2 linked regions of the Planctomyces sp. SH-PL14 genome follow. The protein of the gene in region 2 interacts with the protein of the main gene of each other region in a pairwise test. Links are inferred from orthologs where the notes say so. Each region holds a gene or a part of one and is shown on either strand. Other genes may lie near its edges.

Region 1 (11,210 bases), 1.6 Mb from region 2 along the record:
TCCTGGGCGGAAGATATACTCTCGACAACATCAGCCCGATTCCCCTAGTCGAGTACCTCTGCGCCTCCGGACACATCCATGAGCAACTGAAGGACCTGCCGGATGGGACCTCCGTCCGACTTGAGACCTCGCCGTAGGATGCAAACTGTTTATCGTGGCTGGAGGATGGGATGCTGGGTTTCGAGGACTTAGGCCGGCCTACGGCAGTGATCGGACAACGCTTTCCGCGGGAGACGACCGTGCGATTGATCCTTCTGTTTTGCCTCCTGGCCTGGACGCCCGCCGGCGCGGAGGAGTGGCGGGAGCTGTTCAACGGCCGGGACCTGTCGGGTTGGAAGGCTGACTACGACCCAGAGTCGTTCAAGGTTGTCGACGGGACGCTCCGCATCCAGGCGGCCGGCGAGAAATCGGCGCACCTGTTCTTCGTAGGGAGCGGGCCTGACGAGTTCGTGCGATTCAAGAACTTCGAGCTGCAGGCGGTCGTGCGGGCCGAGCCCAACTCGAACGGGGGGATCTTCGTGCATGCCGATCACGAGCTGCGGGACGCGGCCCGGCATCTGGCGAAGGGCTACGAGATTCAGCTCAACAGCACCGAGAAGGAGAAGCGGAAGACCGGGAGCCTGTATGCGATCGTCGACCTGGCGGAGTCACCCGTTAAGGAGACCGACTGGTTCCGGGTCAACGTGACCGTCCGGGACAAGCGGATCGTGATCCAGCTCGATGGCCAACAGGTCGTCGACTACACGGAGCCGGTCAACGTGGAACGGCCACCGACCCGCGCGGGCCGGCGCTTCTCCGCAGACGGAGGCGCCATCGCTCTCCAGGCGCACGACCGGGGAAGCGTATGGTACTTCAAGGAGATCCGCGTCAAGCCGCTCCCCTGATGACCACAAGAGTCTCCACCATTCCTCTGCGAGATCGGACTGGGGCCGTGGCGATCTTTCTAAGAGCCTATCCGAGAACCGTCTCGTGAATTGGCCCGCTCTGTGCATTTCGAGAAGTGTCTGCTCTCGAAAGGTGCATGGAGGTGTGCCCGTGGCTGCCAGCGACGCGTCAAAGTTTCACCAGATCTCCGATTCGCTCTGGGAACGGATCGAGCCCGCGCTCCCGGTTTACAAACCGAATTGTCGAGGGGACGTCCACGTCTGCCTCTACGCCGTGTTGTGACAGGCATCCTGTACGTGCTGCGGACGGGTTGCCAATGGAAGGCAATGCCCCAGGAGTTCGGCTCCGGCAGCGCCATTCACGCCTACTTCCAGGAGTGGGTCAGGCGCGGCCTGTTCCGCAAACTGTGGCGGGCCGCGCTTGAGGAATACGATGATCTGAAAGGGATCGACTGGGAGTGGCAGAGTCTGGATGGGGCCATGACCAAAGCGCCGCTCGGGGGGGAAAAAGACGGGGAAGAACCCCACAGATCGCGGGAAACTGGGGGTCAAACGCTCGGTGCTGACTGATGGCCGGGGTGTGCCGGTGGGAGTGGCCGTGGCCGGCGCCAACGTGCACGATCAGAAGTTGGTGGTCGAGACGTTCCAAAGGCTTCCCGTTCGCCGTCCCCCGGGACGACGTCGTCGTCAGCATCTGTGCGCGGACAAGGGCTATGACGCGCAGACAATCCGCCAGACGGCGGCCCGTCGAGGATACGTCGTCCATATCCCTCGGAAGGGGACCGAGCCTCCGCGTCCTGTGCGGCGACGAGGCCGGGCGCGACGGTGGGTGGTGGAACGGCTGCACTCGTGGACGAACCGCGCCCGACGCCTGCTGACCCGCTGGGAAAAGACCGCCGCCAACTATCTCGCACTTCTCCACCTGCAGTTCGCCATCACCGCTTGGAGGACTGCGGGGGTTCTCGGATAGGCTCTTAGCTCCACCCTTCGTCTTCGAGAAACGGTCAGCTCAAGATCAACGCCTCAGACCCTCGCCGCATGCGGAGCCGCGGATGAACATCAAGCTGAGACTGTGAGAACAAAACGAGAAGAACACTTAACACCGGACGCGGCCGCCACCTGAGTTGAAGGATGGCCCCTCGACTATTACAGTTTCAAGCTGAAGGTTTGGGCAGTCAGCTTTCCCAGAGGGCCATCTGATGTCTTTTCGCATTCTATCAATTGACGGCGGAGGAATTCGCGGGATCATTCCAGCAGCGCTTTTACAGCAACTGGAAGCCGATCTCGGAGACCGCCGACTTTGCGATGTCTTCGACATCATTGCTGGAACATCGACGGGATCCATTATTGCCGCGGGACTGGCGATCGGGAAGCGAGCCTCTGAGCTCTTGCAACTCTATGAAGGACAGTCCGACAATGCCTTGGCCGACGAGAGCCATGTTTTCAAGAAGTGGGCTGGCTCGTCATGGAACTGGTTCCCTTATTCGGAGTATCGAGACCCGCTCTACACCGCTTCCGGAATAAGAAGCCTTTTAAACACAAGGCTTGGCAATGCCACTATGCAAAGCGTGAAGACAAGGCTGTTGATTACGGCCATTGACGGACAGGCACGCACCCCCCGAGTTTTCGACAGCTTGGAACCAACGCATCAGCCATTGCTGCTTCGCGATATCTGCACAGCCTCTTCTGCAGCGCCGGTATATTTTCCTGGCTATCAGATGAGATTCGAAGACAATGAGCGAGTCTTCTTCGACGGTGGAATGGCCGCCAACAATCCTTCGACGTTGGCTGTCGGGCGGGCGATCAAGGCGGGCGAACTTCCGCAGGACATGACATTGGTTTCGATGGGGACCGGCTCCTCTGGCAAGGGCTTTCCACTCGGCGGATGCATAGACAGAGGCGGCTTCTTTTGGATGCGGCATCTCATCAACTGGATGTTTGACATGAGCAGCCATCACGCGGAAGATCTTGTCCGCTGCTGGTTGCCGTTGGACCAGTACTATCGCTGGCAAATTCCATTGACACTGGCGAACGACAAGCTTGACGACTGCTCGAAAACAAACCTCGACAATCTCAAGTTGGACGCCAGCAACTATCGAGGACAGGACCTCCCTCGCTGGAACAGAATGGTCGACTGCTTGAAGACGGCGAAGAATAAAGCATTCACACTCGATGGCGTATGGGACTCTGAGTTTACTGCCGTCGACATGGATGGCAGCGAAGAGACTTACAATGATAAAGTCCAGATCACCTCTTCGGGGAACGCTTACAAAGGCGTCACAACCGACCAGACAGCCGAAATCACGTACACATTTGAGGGAGAGCTAAAGTATCCGATTCTCACCGGGAAGTGGCGTAGCAGCAAGCGTCCGTTTGACGGAGTGTTTCAATTCCGCATCATGGCGGACGACGTGCTTCGACTGGAAGGACGATGGATCGGCTCGGCCAATGTGGACCTGAATTATGGGAGGTGGGTCTTAACAAAGCCGTTCGGCACCTGACTTCGCCGGCCGCAGTGACACGGCGTCATGAATCAGTTCATCCGCCGGCAGTGCTGCCCAGGCGTGCATTCCAACCTCGGCTTGATGGGCATGCTTGTCGAGCCGCGCGCCACACGAATCATCCTGGCCCATCCCGGCGAGCTCCGGATCATCGCTCTGCTTACCCGGAAGTTCGACCACCTCGATGCGAGGTCCTGGCCGAAATGCTCGCCGGATGCCACTGCGGGTGCTTTGACCCGCAGTGCCGAGTTCGAGTTGGATGCCCAATCACTGCTGGCCCAAAGCTGGCAGCAGTGACACCCGCTCGAACACCGCGCCCGCCGGCACGGTAACCATAGCTCAATCCCACTACTCCACGGCCGCCCGGTCCAGCGGGTCGCTGACGGCCACCGGGCCCAGGGGCCTCGCCGCTGGCTACTTGCGCTTGCCCAGCGGAACGTAGTCGCGGACGTCGCTGCCGGTGTAGATCTGGCGGGGGCGGGCGATCTTCTGTTCGCTGTCCTGCAGCATCTCGGACCACTGGGCGAGCCAGCCGGCCGCACGCGGGATGGCGAACAGCACCGGGAAGATCGACATCGGGAGGCCCATCGCTTCGTAGATGAGGCCGGAGTAGAAGTCGACGTTCGGGTAGAGCTTCCGCTTGACGAAGTACTCTTCGTTGAGAGCGATCTTTTCGAGCTCGATCGCGATGTCGAGAAGCGGGTTGCGGCCCGTGACGGCGAAGACTTCGTCCGCCGTCCGCTTGATGATCTTGGCCCGCGGGTCGTAGTTCTTGTAGATCCGGTGGCCGAAGCCCATCAGCTTCCGCTTGCCCGCCTTCACCTCTTCGATGAAGCCCGGCACGTTCTTGACGTGGCCGATCTCCTGAAGCATGTTCAGGACTGCCTCGTTGGCGCCGCCGTGGAGCGGGCCGTAGAGGGCCGCCGCGGCGCCGGCGAGGGCGCTGTAGGGGTCCGCTTCCGAGGAGCCGATCGCCCGCATGGCGTTCGTGCTGCAGTTCTGCTCGTGGTCGGCGTGGAGGATGAACAGGATGTCGAGGGCCCGGGCGAGCACCTGGTGCGGCTCGTACGGGTTGTCGGTCATCTTGAACATCATCGCCAGGAAGTTGGCGGTGTAGCCCAGGCGGTTGTGCGGGTAGTTGTACGGGCGGCCCTGGCAGTGCCGGTACGAGAAGGCGGCGATCGTGGGGGCCTTGGCGATCAGCCGGTGGATCTGCTTCATCCGGCATTCGGGATCGCGGACGTTCTTGGCGTCCGGATAGAACGTCGACATCGCCGCGACGGTGCTGATGAACATCCCCATGGGATGTGCGTCGTAGCGGAAGCCCTCCATGAGCTGCTTGACGTTCTCGTGCACCACGGTGTGCTGCGAGATCGAGGTTTCCCACTCCTGGAGCTGGGACTCGTTGGGGAGGTCGCCGTGCAGGAGGAGGTAGGCAACCTCAAGGTAGGTGCTGTGCTCGGCGAGCTGTTCGATCGGGTAGCCGCGGTAGCGGAGGATCCCCTTGTCGCCGTCGATGTCGGTGATGGCGGAGCGGGTCGACGCGGTGTTGAGGAACGCCGGGTCGTAGGCCATCAGCCCGAAGTCGTCCGCACCGGTCTTGATCTGCTTCAGATCGGTGGAGCGGATCGTGCCGTCGACGATCGGAATCTCGTAGGTCTTGCCGGTCCGGTTGTCTTGAATCGTCAGCGTGTCGGGCATGGGGTGTCCGTAAGAAATCGGCGCGTGCAACCGGGTCGATGGTAGCCGGGCGACCGCGTTTCAGCCACTTCATCGGCGAGGATTCGCGGGGACCGCCAATCAATGGGGTCGACTCGACAAAATCCAACGAATTTCCGAGGAAATCCTGACCAAATCGAGAGGTTGGCGGCCCCCTCCGGATGCCCGGCGGATCAGCCGGCTTCTCCCGGCGACGGCGACGACTCCGGCATCACGAGCAGCAGCTCCGCCTCGCCGGTGCGGGCCGAGATCCAGCACTCCTCGAGACCGGCCGGGAGGAGCCGCAACTGGATCCCCGGCACCTCCTCCTCGAAGCCGTTTCCCCGCAGGCGGAGTTCGCCGCGGATCGTGCAGAGGACGCGCATCGGGCCGGGAGGGAGGCGGAACGGTTTGGTGCCGACGGTCCAGTGTTCGACCTGGAACGGAGCGTCGAGGTAGCGGAAGAACCGCGGAGTCTGCTCCTGCTCCCGGAGGACGCCGGGCCAGTGCGTCATCACCGCTTTGGGAGCGGCCCAGCGGACGGAGGCCAGGGCCTTGGCGACATGGAGTTCCCGCGGGCGGCCGTCGGGGCCGAGGCGGTTCCAGTCGAAGAGGCGGTACGTGAGGTCCGAGGGGGTCTGGATTTCCCAGGCCGTGATCCCCTTGCAGGAGTGGACGACTCCGGGACGGATCAGGATGAAGTCCCCGACCGAGGGGCGGCTGCGGACGAAGAGTCGGTCGAGGGTTTCGTCCGGGACGGGAGGCGGGCCTGCGGCGTTGGCGGTGAGGGCCGCCAGGTCCTCCGCGGTCACGCCCGGCCGCGTCCCCAGGAGGAGTTCGGCGTCGGGCTCGGTGTGGAGGACGTACCAGGCTTCGGTCTTGCCGGGGGAGCCCTCGGCGTTCTGGCGGGCCTGGAGGTCGTCGGGATGGAGCTGGATCGACGTCCAGTCGCGGCAGTCGAGGAGTTTGATGAGGAGCGGGAAGTCCCCCGCGTCTTCGGTGGAGTCGCGTCCGGTGAGGGCGCTGCGCCAAAGTCGATCGAACCCTTGCCCTGCGAGCGCCGCCGGCATGGCGACGCGGCTGATGTGCATGGGGTGGGTGCTGAGTTCCCAGGACTCGCCGACGGGCTGGTTTGGGGGGAGGTTCCGGCCGAGGGTTTCCAGATGTCGGCTGCCCCAGACCTGCGGTCGCAGGTAGGGAACGAACGACATCGGGAGGGGGGGAACAACGGGCATGCGTTGGGCAAATGGGGGGCGTCGCCCGGGAGTGGGCGGCCATTCTTGAACGCTAGCTTCTTGGTGGGCGGTGGGACAGGTTTGATGCGTGGCGAATCTACGAATCCGCCGCGATTACCGAGAGAGGTGTTTTTGAACCGGGTCCAGGGGCACCCCTGGTGGGGGATGCAAGGGGGCAACGCCCTCTTGCCCGCCGGAGGCCTGGCCGTCGAGAGATGCCTGAAGGAGTTTGTGTCCAAACGCGGACAACGTGCCGTATGCCCCCTCACCAACCGGCGGGGATTGCAAAGCGCGTGGTGAGTCCTCAACGCCGGTACCACAAAGGGCACGTCCGTTGCTTACCACGGTTCCTCGTGAAAGCGCCTCCGGCGGCAAGGGGGTGAGACCCCCTTGACCCCGGCTGCCGTGGCACGTTGGATTTGAGCGAGCATCGCTGTGCTGGCAAGGACGCGGTTTGAGCAAACGTCACTACTGCTTGGGGAGCTCGACAATCCCCTTCCAGCCCGGCGGTGCGGAACGTCCATGCTGGGCAATACGCAGCGTCAGAAAGTCCTGCGCCTGATCCGCCGAAGGCATCGCGTGCAGACACCGGTACGCCTGGTCCCAACGGCCGGCAATAAAGTGCTCGACCCCCTGCTCGTACTGGGCCAGATGCTCGTCCGTCAGGTCCGGATAGTCCGCATGCGGAAGCAGCAACTCCGTCACCACCAGCGGCGTCTCCATCCCGTACGGCAGAACCCGGGCCAGCCGCCGCGTCCGCCCCTCCTCTTTCGAAAGCCGCGTCCGCGCAATCTCGGCGGTCGGCTCGTCCAGCAGGATCGGAACGCGGAGCTGCTTCGTCATCCCTTCCAGGCGGCTGGCCAGGTTCACGACGGGCCCGAAGACCGTCACGGTGACCCGATCGCTCGTCCCGATCTTCCCCGCGACGGCTCGGCCGTGGGCGATGCCGATCCCCATCTCGAAGTCGGCCAGCGGATGCTCCGGCGTCTGCTGGATCGCCGCGAACGCCTTGCGGATCGCCAGCGCCGCCCGACACGCATTGAGCGGCGCCTCGTCACTGGCAAAGGGCCAGCCCCAGAACCCCAGCGCCGCGTCGCCGAGGAAATCCCCCGTGACGCCGCCGTGCGCCAGGATCTCACCCGTCATGAGCTGCAGCGCCCGGCTCACTCGGTCGAGCAGGCCGTGCAGGTCCCCCGCCGATGACTCGGCCCGATGGCTGAAGCCGCGGAGGTCGCAGAACAGGACCGTCACGTCGCACTCGCGGGGATTGAGGATGTCGGTGTCGAACGTCCCTTCACCCGAACGCTCGATCGCCGCGAGGATCGGGGGCGAGAGAAACTGACGCAGGACCGAGAGCGTCCCTTCCATCCGGTTTTGCCGCTCGATCGAATTCAGGACGTCCGCCAGGAGCTCGGTGAATTTGACATCGGCCTGGAGGTGTGGAGCGCCCGACCGCGAGTCCTGGCCGGGGAGCGGGGCGAAGCGGCCCCCGACGTACAGCGCACACTGCTGGCCCCGGACTTCTCCGACCGGCGTGCAGTAGGCCCAGTCGAACTCCCCCGAGACCGTGTAGTCGTGGACCACGGCGTCGGAGCTGTCCCACAGATGAAGGATCGTCTGCGACTGCTCGACCGTTTCCGCGATGAGCCGCCGACTGGGACGGAAAGCGCCGGCGGTCTCGCGCCGCCGCTCCCAGCTGCGGAGCTGAACATGGCCGGACTTGTTCATCGAGACGATCGCGACCGCCTCCGCGTTGCGGACTCCGGTGAGGAGCAGGTTCACAAGCCGGGAGTCCCGCTCCGCCTCCGACCTCGCCCCCCAGATGATGTCCGGGAGCCGCGAGAGGACTTCGATCCGGCGGTCGGGGTCCTCGTACCGGACCTGTTCGAGCTGCTTGCGGGTGAAGACGACCTCTTCGACCGGCGAGTCCTTGGCGCTGCTCGACTCCGACTCGCCGCGGGAGACGGCAAACTGCGTCTCGCCGATGACAAATGCCTCGCCCCCCGAGAGCCGCCCTTCGGTGATCTCCTCGCCGCTGATGTAGACGGGGTTGCGGGCGTCGGGCTCGCGGACGAGGCGCACGGAGCCGTCCTCGACGTGCAGCGTCACATGGAGGCGGGAGAGCGACTGCTCCCACGGGACCGGGATCTGGGCGTCCCCCGTGCGGCCAATGGTGTACGCCTGCCCCCGAAGAAGCGGATGCCGCACGCGGAGCCTGGGCTCAGGACCGACGACGATCAGTTGCAGCACAAAGGTCTCCTGACGTCCCGCCGGGCGGCCTCGGCGTGGAGGAGCGGGGAGCCGGGGGGCCGGAACCGGGACACCTGGGGCCGCGCTCCGATGAGGAATCCGCGGCGCATCCGCCGCGGAATTCTACCGCCGAACCCGCCCCCCTCGAAGCGAGCCTCGGCGGTCAGCGGTTTTCCAACGGTTTTCGGCGGTGCATGACATCGCCGACAGCTTCTCTCGCACGCGGGAGAGAACGCGCCGAGACGCTTTCGGCCCCCCGGGGGATATGATAGAAACCGTCCGAAAATTCCCTCGCGCTCCCGGTGCGCCCGCCCGTCGATCCTGCGACGCGGATTTCGCCTCCCGGGACGGTGTGCGGGGGACATTCGCCCCATCCGGCGAGAGGGAGAAACGTTGATGTCGAAACCTGCGAAGCTGGCCCTGGCGGATGGGACAGTCTTTACGGGGCAGTCCTTCGGAGCGGATGCCGAAGTCTGCGGGGAAGTCTGCTTCAACACGAGCATGACGGGGTATCAGGAGATCCTGACCGACCCCTCCTACAATGGGCAGATCGTCTGCATGACGTATCCGCTCATCGGGAACTACGGCATCAATTCCGAAGACGTCGAGAGCGGACGGCTGGCGATCCGCGGCTTCATTGCCAAGGAAGTCTGCAAGGAGCCGAGCAACTACCGCTCGCAGGAATCGCTCTCCGACTACCTCAAGCGGAACGGCATCCCCGGCATCGAAGGGATCGACACACGGGCTCTCGTGCGGCGGCTGCGGGTGAACGGCGCCATGACCGGAGTCCTCTCTTCGGTCGATCTGGACGACGCTTCGCTCGTTCAAAAGGCCCGGAGCTGGAACATCGTCGGACACGACCTCGTTCGGGAGGTCTCTCCGAAGCAGGCGTCCGAGTGGAAGGACGGGGTTCACGATCTCGAACGCGATCCGACGACGCCCAAGACCTTCAGCGGTGACAAGTCCGGAACGCTGCCGCACGTGGTGGCTCTCGACTACGGCATGAAGTGGAACATCCCCCGGCACCTCGCCGAGATGGGCTGCCGTGTCACCGTCATGCCGGGGACCTCCTCGGCCGATGAAGTCCTGGCTCAGAACCCGGATGGCGTGTTCCTCTCGAACGGCCCCGGCGACCCGCGGCCCCTCGACTACGCGGTCGAGACGATCCAGGGACTGCTCGGGAAGAAGCCGGTTTTCGGGATCTGCCTGGGACACCAGCTCCTTGGGCTGGCTCTCGGCGGCGAGATCTACAAGCTCAAGTTCGGCCACCGCGGCGGGAACCAGCCAGTCCTCAACAAGGACACGGGCCGTGTGGAGATCACCTCGCAGAACCACGGTTTTGCTCTCGCGCCGGACAAGCTGCCGTCCGACGTGGAAGTGACCCACATCAACCTCAACGACGACACCGTCGAGGGGATCCGCTCGAAGTCCAAGGGGGCGTTCAGCGTGCAGTACCATCCGGAAGCGTCCGCGGGTCCGCACGACAGCCATTACCTGTTCGGCGAGTTCCGGAAGATGATGGTCGGGGCGAAGTAGTTCTCGCCGGCACGGTTCTGCTGGCTCAAACCCAACTTGTGACGGCAGCCGGGGTCAAGGGGGTCACCCCTTGCCGCCGGAGGCGCTTCCATGAGGAACCGTGGTAAGCAACGGGCGTCCCCTTTGTGGTACCAGCTTTGAGGACTCCCTCCCGCCACACCGCTGGCTTTGCAATCCCCGCGGGTTGGTGAGGGGGGCATCCGCCACGTCGTCCGCGCTTGGACACTCGCTCCTTCAGAGAGATCGAGACGAGACGGGCCTCCGGCGGGCAAAGGGGGCCAAAAAACAACACAGGCCCCCTTGCATCCCCCACCAAGGGCGAGCCCCTGGACCCCGGCGACCTGACGCTGGTCTTTACACTTGGGCCCACGCTTTCGACACTGAAGCCAACTTCAGCTCCCCCGCCATCCCCACCAAGGATTCTGCGATGCGCGTCGTTCTGGCCAGAGGATTCGCAACGGCCACCCTCCTGCTCACCACCCTCATCGCGGTCTGCCGCGGCGAAGACCTCAAGACGACGACCTCACTCCGCTTCGTCCCCGCCGACGCCGGCTTCTACATGTCGTCGATGCGGCTCGAAGAACAGTACAACAAGTTCATCAAGAGCCGCGCCTACGACCGCCTCTACAACATGCCGAGCGTCCAGCTCGGCCTCAACCTCCTCCAGGCCCAGTACCGCTCCAAAACCTTCGCCCCCCTCCGCGACTTCCTCAAGAAGAAGGCCAACAAGGACCTCGTCGACCTCCTCCAGGACGCCGGAACGCAGGAGATCTTCGCCTACAGCGATCCGGCACTGATCGAGTCGTTCGCCCTCATCCAGGAGATCAGCAACGACGTCCGGTTCGCCCAGATGCAGGCGGGAATCGCTGGCGAAGAGGACGAGGAAGCCCAGAAGAAGGTCATTCGCGAAATCGTGGCCCGGCTTCTCAAGAGCAAGGACAAGCTCCGGTTCTCCCCCATTGTCTTCGGTGCCAAAATCACCAAGCCCGAGGTCGCCCGCGCCCAACTCGACCGGCTGGAAAAGATGGCGGACGAGAACCTCCCGTCGATCGAGCAGGCCAAGTTCGAAGTCAGCCGACAGCAGATCGCCGGCGGCGATTTCCTGA
Region 2 (11,185 bases):
AGAGCCCGTCTCTCAATCTCGTGCAGGGCACGGGATTGATCCCTGAATCGTCCATGACCGAGCCGAGTTGCTGAGGTCGCTGTCTGCGGCCGCCCCGCCCGTCGGGCCCGCCGCGGATCTGGAGCTAGAACATGTTGGAATCTCTCCGCAGCCGCTGGTTCAGCCTGATTCACCTCAAGAATCTCGTCTACAACCAGTGCTGGGAGGATCCGCGGCTTGACCGGGAAGCGCTCGAGCTCACCGAGCGGGACAACCTCGTCGTCATCACGTCGGCCGGATGCAATGCCCTCGACTACGTCCTGGCGGGAGCGGGCCGCGTCACCGCGGTCGACATCAACCCGATCCAGAACGCGCTGCTGGAGCTCAAGGTCGCGGGGATCCGCCATCTCCCGTACGAGACCTTCTTCCAGATCTTCGGCGAAGGTCACTGCGACCGCTGGGCCGAAGCCTATGCCGCCATGCGGCCCTCCCTGAGCCCGATCGCGGCCGGGTTCTGGGACAAGCGCGGGGAAAAATTCTTCAACAGCCGGCGGAGCTTCTATTTCCGCGGCTCGTCGGGCCTCTTCGCCTGGCTGGTGAACGGCTACATCAACCGCGTCGCCAAGATCCGCGGCCCGGTCGAGGCGGTCCTCGGCGCCAAGACGCTCGAAGAGCAGGCGGAGATCTATCACCGCGAGCGGCTCAAGGTCCGGCTCTTCCGTCCGGCGATCCGCTGGGCCCTCCGGCGGGACACCACGATGGCGATGCTCGGCGTTCCGGCCAGCCAGCGCCGTCAGATCGACCGCGACTACCCGGGGGGCATCGCCGCCTTCATCATGGACCGGGTCGAAGAGGTCTTCACCCGCCAGTCGCTCGCCGACAACTACTTCTGGCGGGTCTACCTGACCGGCAAGTACACCCAGGAGTGCTGCCCCGAGTACCTCAAGCCCGCCAACTTCGAGACTCTCAAGAACGGCGCGGTCGACCGGCTGAAGATCTTCACCGGTCCGCTGCTCCGGTTCCTGTTGGAAGCCGAGCAGCCTCTGACGCGGCTCGTCCTCCTCGACCACATGGACTGGCTCTACGAGCACCAGCCGGACACCCTCCGGGGAGAATGGCAGGCGATCCTCGAGCGTTCGACGCCGGACGTCCGGATCCTGTGGCGGAGCGCCGGCGGCCGCTGCGACTTCGTCAACCCGGTCAAGGTGACGGTCGACGGCAAGCCGACGACCGTGGGGGACGTGCTCGAATACGACCGCGACCTGGCGGGACGGCTCCACACCCGCGATCGGGTCAACACCTACGGCAGCTTTGCGATCGCCCGCCGGAAGTCGACCGTCGCCCCGAGCGCGTGAGTTCGGTAGAACGAACTTCACGCCGCGACCGTCGGCCGCGTCTCCCTCGTCTTCTTCGCTTCTGGCTCTCCATGTCGTTCGCCAACCTCGCCCGCGATGCCCGCGTCCTGTGGCAGATGTGTGTCCATCCGCACGGCGGAGCGACGCACAAGGACCGGCTGGACAGCTTCTACGCGGGACAGGCGGACGCCTACGACCACTTCCGGAAGCGGCTCCTCCACGGCCGGCAGGAGATGATCGACTCCGTCCCGACGCCGGTCGGCGGCGTATGGGTCGATCTCGGGGCCGGGACCGGCGAGAACGCCGAGCGGATCGGCGAGCGACTCAAGGATGTCCGGCAGCTGTATCTCGTAGACCTCTGCCCGTCTCTCCTCCGCGTGGCCCGGGAGCGGATCGCACGGCACGGCTGGACGAACGTGGAAGCGGTCGAGGCGGACGCCACGCAGTACCGCCCCGCGACCGGCGAGGCGGACGTCGTCACCTTCTCCTACTCGCTGACGATGATCCCCGACTGGTTCCGGGTGATCGACCAGGCGCTGACCTGGCTCAAGCCGGGAGGGATGCTGGGGGTGGTCGACTTCTACACCGCCCGCAAGCACCCGGGCGAAGGCTCGGCACGGCACGGCCGGATGTCGCGGCTCTTCTGGCCGGCATGGTTCGGGTCGTCGAACGTCTTCCTGAACCCGGACCACATCCCGTATCTCCAGTCGCGTCTGGAGACGGTCCAGCTCATCGAGGCCCAGGGCAAGGTCCCGTACCTGCCGCTCGTGCGGGCGCCGTACTACCGCTTCCTCGGCCGGACGCCGCAGAGTTAAACACCAAGACACCAAGGAGGCACAAAGAGCACAAAGGCTGCCCTCCGACATGCCTTCCCTTTGTGTTCTTGGTGAAGTCTTTGTGTCTTGGTGTTTAACGATCCGCTCCGCCTTCGTCTGGAAGCGGGAGAGCTACATCAGCGCCAGCGGGTTCTCGCGGGTCTTGAGCGGGAGTGAGACCGGCCCGCCGACGCGGTGCGACTCGAAGACCGCGGCGATCATCTGGATGATCTGCCGGCAGTCCTCGGCGGAACATCTCGTCGTCCGCTCCGCCTCGATCGATTCGATGAGGTCGTTGATCGCGGCGATGTGCCCTCCCTGGTAGCTCCCATCCTTTCGCGGCTCCGGCTGGTCGATTCCGGCCGACGTGATCTTCTGCCATCCCTTGCCCGACCGCCCCGGGGACCATGCGGCGTCCTTCAGGATGTAGGCCGGAGCCAGGTATCCGCTCTCCATCTCCAAAACTCCCTTGGAGCCGAAGACCTGGATCGCAAACCGCGTCGGCGCGCCTCCTACCCCCTTGCGGGAGGCGAAGTGCCCGAAGGCCCCGCTGGGGAACGCATACGTCGCCTGGACGTTGTCCCCCGCCAGGAGTCCGATCCCCTCGGCCCCTTGGGCGACGTCCGCCTTGCCGACCGGATGCCCCCCCTGCATGACGGTCGCCGAGCACGAGAGCGCGTCGGCTCCGGCGAGCGAGCGCATCAGGCCGAAGACGTGCGAGCCGAGGACCCATAGGTCTTCGCCGCCTCCCCGGCGGTCTTCTTTGCCGCGGGCCCGCAGTTCCAGGACATCGCCGATCTCTCCCTGGCGGAGGATCGAGCGGACGGTGTCGAGGACGGGGGAATACTGGCTGATGTGGGCGATGCCGAGCTTGAGGTGCCGCATCTCGAGCTGCGTGACCGCTTCGTCGCATTCGGCGAGGGTGCGGCAGAACGGCTTCTCCATATAGACATGGCACCCTGCTTCAGCCGCGGCCAGGATCATGTCCCGGTGCTGGTCGATCCACCGGGGGCAGATGGCGACGATGTCGAGTTTCTCCTCGGAGAGCATGTCCCGGTAGCGGCGGTAGGCCTTCTTCGCCCCGATCCGCTTCTGCGCCTCGGCGAGGCCGGCTTCGTGTTCGTCGGCGACGGCTGCGATCTCGACGTTCGGGAGCCTGGTGAACGCCATGTCGACGGCGTGGCCGTAGTCGCCGCGTCCTGTGTGCCCGATGATCCCGACGCGATAGGTCCGTGGCATGTCGTGAGGCCTGCGATCGGGGGCGGCGCTTCGCCGGGCTTCAACGCTGATGCCCGCCCGTGGCCGCCTCGTCCGATTTTAGAGAGTGTTTCGCACGGCCAATTGGATCGCAATGGTGATCCGGCAAGGCGACCTACTGGGTTCAGGGGCACCCTGGTCGGGGATGCAAGGGGGCCTGTGTTGTTTCTCTGGCCCCCTTGCCCGCCGGAGGCTTGGCCGTCGAGAGATGTCTGACAGAGTAACGCGGACGACGTGTCGTATGCCCCCTCCAGGCCGCGGGGATTCCGGAGCGGACGTCCATTGCTTACCACGGTTTCTCATGGAAGCGCCTCCGGCGGCAAGGGGGCCTGTGTTGTTTTTTGGCCCCTTGACCCCGGCTGCCGTCGCACGTTGGGTTTGAACTAGCAACACCGTGCCGGCAAGGACGGCTTCGAACCAGTGGGACAAGACATCGGGCGAATGAGAGATCACGTTCGAACGGCTGACTTCGTCCGCGTCTCGATAACTCCGCCCACCAAACTGGGCAGCGTGGGGAACCTGTCGGTGATGAACCAGCCTGATCGTGTGGAAGACAAAATCCATGTCCGGGCCTTGATGGAATAACGTCCCCGATCCGCTGTCGGCCCAGATGCACACGCAGCAACTGCTTTGGAGACCAAGGTTTTTGCTCATTCTCGTCGCGACTTTCGAAAACGGGAGCGGCGAATCGAAAGTACGGCACGCTGCATGCATTTTGATCCATCGTTCCTGCAACCGCAGGATGAGGTGATCCGATGTCTCAACCAATTCATGTGTTCTGGAATGGAGATGCCAGCAGGGCGAGTGCCTTGCAGCAGTTCCGTCAGACACTGGATCGTCAGCGTGACGTCACCGTTCACGACGCGGGTGACCTCGGGACAGAAGTCCACTCAGTCCTCCGTTCCCACGCCGACTCGGATGTGCGACTCGTCGCCGCCGGGGGCGATGGGACTGTGAGCGCCGTCGCCGCGGCGATCGTGGAACAGCAGGCCGCGCGAGCCACGCTCGCGGTGTTGCCGCTTGGAACAGGAAACGACCTCGCCCGGTCGCTTGGCATGCCTCTGGATCTCGAAGAAGCCTTTGAGGTCTGCCGCTCCGGCGACACGGCTGCCATCGACGCGATCGAGGCGACCAGCGCGGAAGGACAACGCCTCGTCTTCAACATGGCGACGGCGGGAAACACGGGACGGTTCGTCGATTCGATCGATGAGGACTTCAAGAAACAGTGGGGGGTCTTCTCCTACGTCCGCGCCGGAGTGATGGCGCTGGCGGACCTGACACCCTATGAGCTGCAAGTGGAGGTCGATGGCCGGCCCCTGCCGCGGTGCGAGGCGATCAATGTGTTCATCGCCAACGGCCGCAGCTCGGGAGGGGGCGTTCAAGTAGCACCACAGGCGTCGCTCAGCGATGGCCTCCTGGACTACGTGATTGTCCTGAACGGATCCATCGGCCGGCTCACGAGCCTGGCGGCGGACTACGTGATGGACCGGCTGCTCGAGAACGATCTGATCGTTCACGGGCAGGCCCGGTCGATCACGCTGAAGGGAAGTCCCCCGCTGAAGTTTTCAACGGATGGAGAGAGTGTCTCAACTCCATTGTCACGGTTCTCCGTTCGCCCGAGAGCTCTCTCGGCGGTGGTCGGCCCGCTGGTGACCGCCACTCCCATCGGAGCCCCGGTATCGGAGGTCGCAGAGGAGTTTCCTCTCATGGCGTGGAGTTGAGTTTCCCAAAACGTCGGCGGCCGACCTTCTGCGGAAGAGGTGGCTGACCTGGATCATCACCTGTTCCGCAACTGAGGAGTCTGATCATGTCCAGTATTCGAACCCTGCTGCTGGCGACCGTTGCGGCCGTCGGCGCCCTGACGATGGCCCCGACTGAGTCGAAGGCTCAGTACTACTACGGCGGGGGTGGGTACTACGCCCGGCCGTATTACGGTGGCTACTACGGCGGCTACGGCTACAACCGCGGCTACTACGGACGCGGCTACGGCTACAACCGCGGCTACTACGGCGGCCGTGGCTACGGCTACGGTGGCTACGGCTACTACGGCGGTCGTCGAGGCTACAGCGTCTCGACTCCGTGGGGTGGCTTCAGCTATGGCCGCGGCGGCCGGTGGTGGTAATCCGCCACGTCAACTTGGATGACACGAAAAACCGCCGTCAGTTCGACGGCGGTTTTTTCCTTTTGATGGCGCGTCGAACGATATGGGAGCAGGAAGTCCAAGGGATTTCGGCATCTTCAGCCGACCAGTCCCGCGCGGCCCCCGATTTGCCATCCCCAATTGCGTAACATGCCCTGACCGGTCCTGGCCGTATCCATTTCGGCCGTGTCCAGTTCCCTTATGCGCTCGAACAGCAGGAGTCCGTCATGATCCCTTTTCGATGGAAGTCATTCGGACTCGCCTGCGGAACCGCTGGCGTGCTGCTGCTGAATGTCGCGTTCGCCGACAAGAAAGATAAGGCGAGCCGAGGAGCTCCCGAGCGCCCCGCCGCCGGTCCGCGCGGGGCCGAGTCCCGCCCGGCCCCGCCACCGCGATCCGCCCCCCCGGCCCCCCATCCCGGCCGTCGGCTCCTCCTTCGATTGCTGCTCCCCCGTCCGGCCGCGCGTCGGGCGGTCCACCGCGATCGTCCGGCCGTGAACGATCGGCTCCTCCGGCGGCCCCCAGCATCGCCACCCCCTCGCCGCCGATTGCTCCCCCGTCGAACAACCGGTCACCCGGGCGGGTCCCGGACATCGGCCGCTCCATGGAGCGGGGCCGGCAGGTGGAAACACGCCGTCCTCCCAGTGCTCCTGCGGGCCAGGTGAACGCGCAGCTCCCCGGCCGCGGTCCCGGCGGACTCCCCGGAAATCCTCCGAGTGTTCCATCGCTTCCCAACGCCGGCCGCCTTCCCAGCGGACCGCCCGCCGGTGCCCCGGGGATCCCGTCGGGCCGGATTCCGGGAGGACCTCCCGCTGGTGTGCCGAGAGTCCCGTCCGTCCCGACGCCGGGCCGCGGCTCAGGAGTCCCTTCCAACCCGATCCCGTCGAACCCGATTCCTTCAGTCCCCTCGACTCCTTCGATCCCCCGGCCCGGTCGCGGCTCGGGAGTCCCGTCAGGAATCACTCCGTCTGTTCCCTCGGTCCCCAATCCCGGCCGCCTTCCGGGAAGGCCGGGCGCTGGAACGCCTGACACTCCCTCGATGCCAAGACCAGGCCGCGGCCCCGGCATCCCTTCAACGGACCTGCCCGGTGTGCCGTCGACACCCGGCCGTGTTCCGGGCACCCCGTCGGCCAACACTCCCACCCTGCCCCTCCCGGGCAACACGCTCCCCGGTCGTCCGGGACGGGATGGAGTGACCCCCTCGATCCCAACCCCCGGTCGCGGCGATGTGGGTCGGGGACCGAATGGTCGCCCCGGCATCCCAGGCGTAACGCCAGGTTCGCTTCCCGGCGGCATCCCAGGGCGCGACGGCGGTCCGGGACGCGACCGCGACCGCGGCCCTGGGCTGAGCGACAACATCGCCCGCGATCCAGGCAGCCGCCCGGTCAAGCAGTTGCGGATCGATCCCAAGCTCCGCCTCGACAACCTTGTCCAGGATCCCAAGGTCGCCGGCGGGCTGCCGGACCTTCGCCGGGTCCGGGACGAGAACGACCTGCGGCAGGCGTTCGACCGGCTGCGGACCAATGACGCCGTTCGTTCCAATCCGCAGCTTGCGGCCCTGAATCTGGACCGCGTCTCCGGCCGGTTCCAGACGCGGATCCGCGACAACGACTTCGCCCCGCTCGTCCAGTCCCGGATCGGCCGGCAGTACGACCTGGACCGGCAGTTCAACCTCTACCGTCGTGGGGACGTGACACGGCAGCTCAACCTCAACACGACCCTCGTCGCGAACGGGGGCTGGGGACGGCGGCGGTCGGGACCGATCTTCGCCGGCTACACGGGATCGAGCTTCAGCGTCTGGTATCCCGGCCCGCGATGGTATCCCCGCTGGGCCTGGCAGCCGATCTGGAGCCCCTGGGTCAGCTGGTCCTTCTGGCCGACCGTCCTGCCGATTTACGACCCGCGGCCGTTCTACTGCCGTCCGTACTTCTACGACCCGTGTCCGCCGATCGTGGTCTATGACTACCCGGTCTGGCAGCCGCTCCCGATCGTCACCGCCGGAACCTGGGTCGATGTCCCGCCGGTGGTCGTGCCGGCGGAAGACCTCCAGCTGCTGGCGGTCCGGTTCGTCGATCCGGGGCACGTCACGGAGAAGCTCGGCCCCCGGTTCCGCGTCTGGTTGCGGAACAACAGCAAGACGGAGATCCGCCAGCCGTTCGACGTCTCGCTGTTCGCCACCAACACGCAGCAGCTGGCCGGCAACGTCCAGCAGTCGGGCGTGACGATTCCCGAGATCGCTCCGGAAGCGACGGTCTCGATCGACATCCGGCTGCCGTTCGAGGCGAACGCCATGAACCGCGACACCGACGGCTCACCGATGCCGTTCGAGTTCCTGCACGCCGTCGTCGACAGCCGCGGCGCCCTGCCGGAAGCGGACAAGGCGAACAACGGCGCCGTCCTGAACCGCGGCGAGATCTACTCGGTCGACCCGGCCGCCTTCTCGACGGACGTCACCGCCGCTGCCCCTGGCACGGTGGTCTCGCTCGCCGGTGAAGGGTTTGGTCCGGAGCCGGGCCAGCTCATCGTGACGGTCGGCGACCAGCAGCTCTCGGCGGAGATCCGGGGGTGGTACGACCTCGGCGTGCAGTTCACGGTACCGAATGTCGGTGGGAATTCAGCCGCGGATGCTCAGGTCCTGGTGATCCGCGGTGACGGCGCCTCGAGCAACCCGGTGCCGCTGAGCGTCGCGCCGGAGGGGATGATCGGGACGCTCCCGACTCCGCCGGCCCCCATGCCGCCGAGCCCTGAGATCCGGTAGTTTCTTCCTGCGTCAAAACAGAAGGGGAGGTGACTCGGTCACCTCCCCTCTTTTTGTTGTTTCTGCCTGAATGCCGCCGAGCCACAGAGTGTGGTTTTGCGCGGGAGGCGTAGTCGATGAAGGTGGGCCTATCCGCAAACTTGAACCACGTCCTCGCCGGCGCAGCTCCCATAGCTCAAACCCAACGTTCCACGGCAGCCTGGGGTCAAGGGGGCCACGCCCCCTTGCCGCCGGAGGCATTTTCGTTGAGGAACCGTGGGACACAACGGACATCCCCTTTGGGCAAACAGCGTTGAGGACTCCCTCACATCACACCGCCCACATTGCAATCCCCGCGGGTTGGTGAGGGGGCATACGGCACGGTGTCCGCGTTTGGATACTCGCTCCTTCAGCTTGGTCGAGACGAGACGGGCCTCCGGCGGGCAAGGGGGTGTGACCCCCTTGCATCCCCCACCAGGGTGCCCCTGGACCCGGTGAGGTCAATTGCGTTGGAGACCTATCGTTCCACGGGTCTCACCAAGGCGTCTCCATCATCCCCACGATCTGCCGCGCCAACTGATCGGCCGCCTGCTGCTGAGCGACGGCGAGCGACTGTCCAGTCTCCGGGGCGAAGCTGACGTCCGTCAGGAGCTGGACGACGTTCCCCGGAAGAGCCATCGAGCGTTCAGCCAGCGGCTGCCCCGTCCGGACGTCTTCCCACTTGATCTCGATGCCGTACTGCATCTCGAGTTCGCGGGGGTCGTCAAACTTCGTCTGGTTCTCGACCCGCTTGGAGATCGAAACGACCCGTCCCGTCAGCCGGGTATCGGCCCCCGGCTCCTTGGCCAGTCGATACGGAGTCCGGAGCTGGATCTGCTTCTGAACCGACTCGGTGAGCTGGAGCTCGAAACCCCGTCGGAAGGAGTCGGTCGTGAAGGTCGGAACGTGAACCGTCCGGACCTCCGCGGCGTAAGGAGCGCCCATGCGATAACCGCATCCGCTGGTCGCCAGCCAGCAGACAGCGCACATCGCGATGACCGTTCTCTGGATCATTCCGATACGAGGAACCTATTCATCGAGTGAGGCCGAACCGGCCGCCGGCGCCACGAGCGGAGGTTCCGCGGAGTCGCTGCCGGGGGACTGCAGGTCGGGGGCCTTGGGAGCCCGCCGGAGCGGGTTGGGGAACTGGAACCGCCGCGGCTCCTTGGGTTCGGCTTTCTCTTCGGCCGGAGCGTCGGGAACAACCGCCTTTTCCGGCGGAGGCGACGGGGGCGCGGCCGGGGGACGGGATTCGGGTGCCTCGGCCGACTTCTCGCCTCCTGGCCACCAGCCGGGGGTCCGGCCGCGGGATGCGACGTCGCGGTTCGTCTCCTGGAGCTTCTTGCGGGCCAGGTCCGCATACGGGCTCTTCGGATACTTGTTGATCAGCACGTTGCAGTAGAGCTCGACCGACTTCGGCGAATTCTTCGCTTCGTAGAACTCGACCTTGTCCCAGATCCGCTCGACTTCCGCGTCGTACATCCGCCGCAGCTCGCCGGCGAGCCGGGTCCGCTGTTCATCGGAGAGATCGGGGAAGATCCGCAGGGCGGCTTCCTTGAGCTTGATCGCCTCGTCGAGCGACTTGCCGTCGTAGGACGGGCCCTGGTAGGACGCCAACGTCACATGCGAGCCGAGCATGAACGCGTCTTCAAAGTGCTTGCTGTCCGGATACTGCTCGCGGAGCAGCTTGTAGAGCCGGGCCGACTCCGTGAAGTCCCCGGTCCGCAGGTGGTAGTTGGCGGAGAGCATCAGGGCGTCGTCCGCCAGCGGTCCGGTCGTATCGTGCAGCCAGATCGAGCGGAGTGCCTGGAGGGCCCGGCCGTCGGTGTCGAATGTCGGCCGCGTCCGGTCCGCCACGTTCGGCAGGATGCCGCTGCGCGCCGCCTTGGGCTTGAGGCTCTCTTTCCGCTGCTCCTCGCCGGAGGTTGCCTGGATGTCGCCGTCGTCGGGGACCGGGTCCTTGACGTCGAGCCAGTACCGGGCGATGCGGAAGAGCTGCCGCGTCGTATGGTCCATGTGCCGCGTCGACGGATAGCGGTTCAGCAGGTCGTCATACGAGTCCTGGGCGTAGGAGTACCGCTTCTGGGCGAACTGGCACTCCGCCAGCATGAACAGGGAGTCTTCCTCGATCGGATCGCCGAAGTTCGAATAGGGGTCCCACTTGGCAGCGTTCTTGACGCCGATCCAGTTGTCCCAGCGGACCTGCCAGGTCTCGTAGCTCTTGCGGCGTTCCTTGGCGAGAGTCTTGAAGGCCTTCTCGGCCTCCTTGTACTTGCCCGCGTTGTAGAGGTCTTCGGCCGCCTGGTACTCGGGGAGCCCTTCGATCGCCGCCTCATTCCCCTGGGCGATCGCCGTTTCCTTTTCCCGCTGCCAGTTCCGGGCGTTCAGGAGTCGCTGCGTGGGCCCCTGGATGTTGTAGTCGCCGTCCCGCTGCTCCTCTTTGTTGGTTCCCTTGTCGGCGACCATCGTCACGGTCGTGTTGCGGGAGCGGGTGGTTGCCTGGCAACCCGTCAGGACGGAGATCCACAAGCACCCGAGCGCGGCGCCCCGCCAGCGGCGGGATCGGACTCCGAAGGTGATGCGGCAGTTGAGGGACATCCGTGTCGGGTTCAGGTTCCAGTCTCGTCCATTGAGGCTAGAACTTGAGATAGGCCAGCATTTTGGGTCGACGCTCCAGGATGTGGGCGATGGCCGCCGTCAGGAGACGTCTCAGTTCCCGCGATGCGAGCGGAGGAAGGGGAAGGGATGAGGAGGACGAAAGGGAAGGGTCGGACGGGGAGGAAACGTCGGAGGGCCTGAGCAGGTTTCGCAGGACCGAGATCGTCTCCGGGTGAATTGAGGTGTGTTCATACTCCGGCCGGCC

Evidence for each region.
Region 1: the proteins of VT03_RS24840 (region 2) and VT03_RS18805 interact in binary tests that used the Escherichia coli proteins (3 or more experiments, as listed by UniProt). The link is inferred for Planctomyces sp. SH-PL14 from one-to-one orthologs.

What each region holds. Positions count from the first base shown.
Region 1 is NZ_CP011270.1:4,927,738-4,938,947, reverse strand. What follows is about bases 2,944-5,780. They hold VT03_RS18805 (citrate synthase), read right to left. Parts: upstream 5,087-5,780; coding sequence 3,800-5,086; downstream 2,944-3,799. Other genes in these bases: VT03_RS18800 (type I phosphomannose isomerase catalytic subunit), read right to left, coding at 5,278-5,780; VT03_RS33635 (hypothetical protein), read left to right, coding at 3,413-3,682; VT03_RS18815 (patatin-like phospholipase family protein), read left to right, coding at 2,944-3,385. Also shown: VT03_RS18830 (T6SS immunity protein Tdi1 domain-containing protein), read left to right, coding at 1-137; VT03_RS18825 (DUF1080 domain-containing protein), read left to right, coding at 240-884; more of VT03_RS18815, read left to right, coding at 2,084-2,943; more of VT03_RS18800, read right to left, coding at 5,781-6,318; VT03_RS18795 (adenylate/guanylate cyclase domain-containing protein), read right to left, coding at 6,787-8,568; carA (glutamine-hydrolyzing carbamoyl-phosphate synthase small subunit), read left to right, coding at 8,965-10,104; VT03_RS18785 (hypothetical protein), read left to right, coding at 10,532-11,210.
Region 2 is NZ_CP011270.1:6,492,449-6,503,633, reverse strand. What follows is about bases 3,333-6,144. They hold VT03_RS24840 (diacylglycerol/lipid kinase family protein), read left to right. Parts: upstream 3,333-4,161; coding sequence 4,162-5,127; downstream 5,128-6,144. Other genes in these bases: VT03_RS24830 (hypothetical protein), read right to left, coding at 5,795-6,121; VT03_RS24835 (hypothetical protein), read left to right, coding at 5,214-5,528; VT03_RS24845 (Gfo/Idh/MocA family protein), read right to left, coding at 3,333-3,388. Outside these bases: VT03_RS24860 (UDP-2,3-diacylglucosamine diphosphatase), read left to right, coding at 1-74; VT03_RS24855 (DUF3419 family protein), read left to right, coding at 132-1,334; VT03_RS24850 (class I SAM-dependent methyltransferase), read left to right, coding at 1,406-2,149; more of VT03_RS24845, read right to left, coding at 2,282-3,332; VT03_RS24825 (hypothetical protein), read left to right, coding at 6,739-8,304; LPS assembly lipoprotein LptE, read right to left, coding at 8,818-9,336; VT03_RS24815 (tetratricopeptide repeat protein), read right to left, coding at 9,352-10,920; DNA repair protein RecO, read right to left, coding at 10,958-11,185. UniProt on the Escherichia coli protein: In vitro phosphorylates phosphatidylglycerol but not diacylglycerol; the in vivo substrate is unknown.